Methanothermobacter thermautotrophicus str. Delta H: one gene and its partner. Each later gene encodes a partner of the first gene's protein in a complex. Links are inferred from orthologs where the notes say so. Each region holds a gene or a part of one and is shown in the gene's direction. Other genes may lie near its edges.

The links. Proteins that work in one complex are often made in the same cells at the same time.
Region 2: the proteins of MTH_RS08960 (region 1) and MTH_RS05610 are in contact, whole or in part, in a cryo-EM structure (PDB 9H1L), measured with the Methanococcus maripaludis proteins. The link is inferred for Methanothermobacter thermautotrophicus str. Delta H from one-to-one orthologs. Residues at the interface, in WP_104837391.1 of Methanococcus maripaludis: Cys8, Asp10, Ala12, Gly13, Ile16, Tyr17, Arg19, Ile20, Thr23, Cys41, Gln43, Asp44, Pro46, Phe48, Asp134, Asn137, Arg138, Val139, Phe140, Pro141, Glu142, Gly143, Arg145, Glu161, Lys162; in WP_011170365.1 of Methanococcus maripaludis: Ser79, Ser81, Arg82, His83, His84, Ala112, Gly113, Lys114, Asn115, Ile116, Asn139, Phe140, Glu141, Ser142, Cys143, Gly162, Pro163, Arg178, Arg179, Ala180, Gln181.

Annotation. Positions count from the first base shown.
Region 1 is NC_000916.1:1,704,560-1,707,504, forward strand. It holds MTH_RS08960 (methanogenesis marker 17 protein), read left to right. Parts: upstream 1-1,166; coding sequence 1,167-1,724; downstream 1,725-2,945. Other genes in the region: MTH_RS08955 (methanogenesis marker 15 protein), read left to right, coding at 1-1,165; nifB (FeMo cofactor biosynthesis protein NifB), read left to right, coding at 1,729-2,595; mtnA (S-methyl-5-thioribose-1-phosphate isomerase), read left to right, coding at 2,612-2,945.
Region 2 is NC_000916.1:1,084,215-1,087,155, reverse strand. It holds MTH_RS05610 (methanogenesis marker 7 protein), read left to right. Parts: upstream 1-982; coding sequence 983-1,900; downstream 1,901-2,941. Other genes in the region: MTH_RS05605 (metallophosphoesterase), read left to right, coding at 1,968-2,941; MTH_RS05615 (hypothetical protein), read left to right, coding at 468-998; comB (2-phosphosulfolactate phosphatase), read right to left, coding at 1-379.

The DNA of each region.
Region 1 (2,945 bases):
AACCTTCGGGGCGGAGATAGTGATCCCCGAGGCTGACCTCGACTACATAGATGAGGCCTATGAAAAGTTCGGGTTCAACTGTGCCAGCTCAAGCATAAAACTGATGATAGCCAGGGCAATGTCCCTAGTGGAGGGTAAAACAGATGCCGACGCAGTCTTCATAGCAACTTGCTTCAGATGTGCCGAGGGCGCCCTTGTAAGGAATGAGCTCAGGAGGTTCATCCAGCAGAACACCAGACTGCCAGTGGTAACCTACTCATTCACAGAGAGGACCAAGGCAGATGAACTGTTCATACGTATGGAGGCCCTGGCCACCATAGTCGCAAGGAAGAGCATACTGGCAAGGGAGAAACAGGAGGGCCTCACCCTGGGTATCGACTCAGGATCAACAACAACCAAGGTTGTACTCATGGAGGATAATGAGGTCATAGGTACCGGGTGGCTGCCAACAACCGATGTCATAGGTTCAGCAGAGAAGGGCATAGAGGAGGCACTCTCAGGGACCGGCTACAAACTTGAGGATATTGATGGAATGGGTGTCACAGGATACGGTAGACTCACAATAGGGAAGCACTACGGGGCGGACCTAATCCAGGAGGAGCTGAGCGTCAACTCCAAGGGTGCGGTGTTCCTGGCAGACCACCAGAAGGGAGAGGCAACGGTGCTGGACATAGGTGGTATGGACAACAAGGTCATCACGGTCAACGATGGCATACCAGACAACTTCACCATGGGGGGTATCTGTGCCGGTGCCTCCGGCCGTTTCCTTGAGATAACCGCCAGGAGACTCGGCGTGGAGATAGATGAGCTCGGAAGCCTCGCCCTCAAGGGCACTTACAGGAAGGCCCTTCTGAACAGCTACTGCATAGTCTTCGGTATACAGGACCTTGTCACAGCCCTGGCAGCAGGGACCTCCCGCGAGGATGCAGCAGCGGCAGCATGTCACTCTGTGGCTGAACAGGTCTACGAGCAACAGCTTCAGGAAATAGATGTCAGGGAGCCCCTCATACAGGTTGGAGGAACATCACTTATAGAGGGCCTTGTCAAGGCAGTCAGCGACATCCTTGGAGGTATAGATGTCATAGTGCCCCCATACTCACAGCACATCGGTGCAGTGGGAGCGGCGCTCCTTGTTTCAGGGATGAAGAAGGCCGGTGAGGGTTAATATGGGGATACAGATAGAATGCTATGACCCCCGCGGGGCAGCGGTGTACGACATAATCACCAGGCAGGTTCTCCAGGACCTGCAGCTTTCAAGGGCCATAGATGACCTGAGGATATGGGTTGATCCAAGGGAACCGGTTTTCATAATAGCTGTTAAGACACAGAAAACATCCGAACCCATTCACCTTGAGGATATGGCTGAAATGGAGGTTGATAAGGCCACGGGTTCCATTCATCTAAGGATAAAGGATGAGACCTACCTCCCACAGCTACTTGAAAGGTTATGGGAAACACAGGGAAGGGGCAGGGTCCGCCAGCCCTCGAGGTTTGAGGTGATAATTGAGGACCCGGTCTCGGGTATCACAGGAATGACGGTCCATGACCCCTCACTCAACCTCAAGAAGAGGGTATACGATGCAATCTTCAGGATAATACCCGAGGGATTCCGGGTTATAAGGGATCTATCTGAGGACAACCTGATAGCCCTCGTATGCACCGATGAGGTACTCAGGGATGAATGGGTCCTGAAGGCGAAGGAGATAATTGACGGGATGAGGTGAAGAAATGCCAGATCAGAGACAGACAAGATTTGCACACATAACAAAGGCCCACCCATGCTTTAACGAGAAACTGCATGACAGGGTTGGAAGGGTACATGTTCCAATAGCACCCCGCTGCAACATTCACTGTAAATTCTGCACCAGGGACATAAATGAATGTGAAAGACGGCCTGGGGTTACAGGAAGGCTCATGACAGCTGATGATGCCATAAAACACGTGGAAAAGGTTAAGGAGGAGATGCCAATAAGTGTAATTGGTGTGGCCGGTCCAGGAGACGCTCTGGCCAATGAGGAGACATTCGAGTTCTTCAAAAAGGCCAGCAAGAAATTCCCGGACCTCCTTAAATGTATGAGCACCAACGGACTTCTCCTACCGGACAGGGCAGATGAACTCGCAGAACTTGGGATTAACACCGTCACCGTCACCGTGAACGCAGTGGACCCCGAGATAGGGGAGAAGATATACTCCTTCGTCGTCTACAAGGATAAGGTCTACCATGGAAGGGAGGCATTTGAAGTTCTCTCAAGGAACCAGCTGGAGGGTATTGAGAAGCTCGCTGAGAGGGGGATAATTGTAAAGGTCAACAGCGTCCTCATACCCGGACTCAACGATGAACACATAGTTGACATTGCAAGGGAGGTTAAAAAGAGGGGAGCGTCCCTCATGAACATAATACCACTCATCCCCATGGGCGAGATGAAGGACTACCCGAGACCAACATGTGAACAGATCGAGAGGGTCCGCAACGAAGTTGAAAAGATAATACCAGTGTTCAGGGCATGTACACAGTGCAGGGCAGACGCCTACGGAATCCCCGGGAAGAAAGAAGCTGATAAACACCTTGACATGACACCAGCAAGCCACTACTGACCATGGATAGATGAACATGAAGACCATTGAATGGAAGGATGGAGAGCTGGTCCTCATCGACCAGCGCAAGCTACCTGACTCCCTCGAGTACTTCCGCTGCAGGGACTACAGGGACGTTATATATGCCATAAAGAACATGGTTGTCAGGGGTGCACCGGCAATAGGGGTTACAGCAGCATTCGGGGTTGCAATGGCGGAACTCGCCGGTGAGGATGTTGAGGTGGCAGCAGAGGAAATAAAGGCATCTAGACCAACAGCAGTGAACCTGTTCTGGGCCGTTGACCGTGTGATGAAATCAGAATCTCCCCTGGATGAGGCCATCACAATGTACATGGAGGACATGGAGACCA
Region 2 (2,941 bases), 620 kb from region 1 along the record:
CCTCTACTTCATCTGAAAGTTCCCTTGCAGCCTCAGCTACCGCATCGAGGTTGTTGAGGCACCCCACAAGGGCATCTGACTTAACGGATTCAAGGATCCTTGTGCCGTTACTGGTGGTTAGCACCAGCACATCTCCCCTGTAATTCTTAACTTCAAGGGGGGAATTTGCTATGAATCCTGGGAGCGTCTCACCTCCACGTTCACCGGCAACGAGGTAGCCCTTCCTTGAGTACTCCATGGCCTCTTCAATGTCAGCGACAGGGATCACCTCCCTGAACCGGTCAAGGGCTGCTGTGATGGTTGCACTTGCCCTGAGGAGATCCACCATTATGCACAGTCCACTGCCTTCCGGTCTTTCAAAGCTTAGCCTTATTCTCATTGCCACACCTTCAGTTCATCAGCACACCTTATAAATAATAATTATAGAGAAATTTATTGATGAGATATATAGGCTTGTGGGTGAATTCATGAGGATCGTCACAACACCCATGTGTGAGGGGATACTGAGGATTGCAGGTGTCAGGGGATACCGGGTTAGCAGGAACCCTGAGGACGAGGATGCAGATGTTGCCTTCGTACTCTCTGAGACACCCCTGGAGGGGGCCATTAAACTTAAACTCAACACATTCCCCCAGATAAGGGAGGCGGTGGGCACTGTCTTTAAGACAATCCATGAAAGGGACCCTGAGAGTCTCAAGTATTCATCAACCAGTGAGATTGACTTTGAGGTCTGCTCTCCATGGTGGCATGACCCCTCACGGCTCAGGGAGAGGAACAGCAAAATAAAAGTAAGGGTTTATTCAAATTTCTTAAGGGAGATCGTGGAGGACATGGGCTTCAGCGTGGTTGATGGGGATGCTGACTTCACTGTATGTCCTGACTACATGGAACTTGACTATATAAGGGTGCCCTCACACAGGAACCTCCCCCTGGACCCTGTTAAGAGGGCTCTATTCAGGTACAGGTATCTGGAGAGGAAACTATGTATGAAACCTTAACGTATCAGGGCGGTGTGCATCGCCATGAGGAGATGAAGGAACTTATTGAGGACCTGGGGGGCTTTGTGCTCCAGGAGAACATGCTTCAGATGGACCTGATACTCACCCTGGCGGTACCAATAGATGATGTGGATAAGGTCAGGGAGAAGGCCAGGGAGCTCCTGGGGAAGATCAAGGTGGCCCCCATGGCAGGTACCGAGATAGCCATTGTCTCCCCGACCCTGGCAAGGCACCACCTTCCCCACTCTGCATGTGACATATCAGAGTACCTCAGGAGGTACGGTGCCAAGGATAACATGATAGGACTCGCCCGTGGCGCGGGTAAGGGCATTTCAAGAATATCTGAGGATGAGAAGAGGCTCATAGAGGAGCATGACCTCGCAGTGTTCGCCCTGGGGAGTTTTGAGCAGTGCATAAAGGATAAGGTCCACCTCTTCAGTGACATAAAGATCCCGGTGGTTGTCACCGGCTCCCCCGACGAGATTGACCTCAGGGATCTTCCAGGTGCAGACGCCTACGTTGGAGGACTTGGAAGAATACCCAGGAGGCTGAAGAGGGGAGAGGATATACGAGCGTTAAGGAAGCTTGTGGAGGTTGTTGAGGGACTCCTTGATAAGAGAAGTCGCGATATGGCTGCTGATCCACCTCTGGTCCCATCCATACTTGTGAAGAGCGAGATAGAGAACCAGGTACCTGCCATAAAGGAGGTGTACTCACCGACACCTGTCACCAGTCAGCTTGATGGTGTCCGTGTCAAACTCAACTATGACCGCTACCATGAGGAGATAGCCGACGTGAGGGTATCTGATTACCGGCTGGGGGATATCTCCGAGATCAGGAAGTCCATGATGTATGACTACATCCTGGTGAAGCTCCTCCCTGAGAGTTCAGTGATTCAGTGATTCAGTGATTCAGTGATTCAATGAATACCGGGCGATTCAGCCATGGTTTCAATGGTTCAGTGATTCCATGAAGAGGGAGATCCAGGTCTCTGTTTTCCTCACCTTCATCACACTTGCCTATTACCTTCTAAACAGCCTTGCTCTGGAATTTCTTGGGTTGGGGTTTATCAGCATCCCCCTGACCATCCTTCTCCCGGCATCAATCCTTTTTGAGAGGGAGAGACCGAACCCCATTTCCAGGGTCACCTACATTTTTTCAATGCTGTGGCTGGTCTTTCTGATCTATCTCCTCACGGGCTGGGCCCTAGTTCAGTTTATATGGTTCTTCCTGGATCTTCCATGCTTGAAGATCCTGGCTGTATCATTGGCTGCACTCAGTGTCTCATATGGTGTATTCAGGGCCAGAAAAATTGAGGTTAAGCGTGTTGAGATTCCCTTTCCTGTTGAGGAGAGCTTGAGGTTCGTCCAGCTATCAGACATTCACCTGGGAACGGTACGATCTGCTGGTTTCCTTAAAGAGGTATCCGAGGCTGTCAGGAGGGTTGAAGCGGCAGCGGTTTTAATAACAGGGGACCTTCTGGATGGTTCAAGGCCTGTGGATTCCAGCATTATATCATCCCTTGAAACAGGAGCACCGATATTTTTTGTTTCGGGTAATCATGATACCTATTCGGGTGACTTCAGATCAACTGTTTCTGATGCAGGCATAATGTGTATTGATCAGTCTGTCATCGAATTTGAGGGTATACAGATAATAGGTGTTGGTTATTCTATGGAGAGGCATTCGCTCCCGGCCATACTCGACTTACTTGAATTTGATGAGGATAGGCCAGTGTTGCTCCTCCATCATCTGCCGGTGGACTGGGAGGATGCCAGGGAGCGTGGTGTTGACCTTCAGCTTTCTGGTCACACCCACGGCGGACAGTTCTACCCCTTCAACATCATCGTGGGACTGATGTTCCCATTTCTGAGGGGACTTTATTCTGATTCAGGGGGGTTCCTCTATGTTTCGGAGGGCACAGGTACATGGGGTCCACCTGT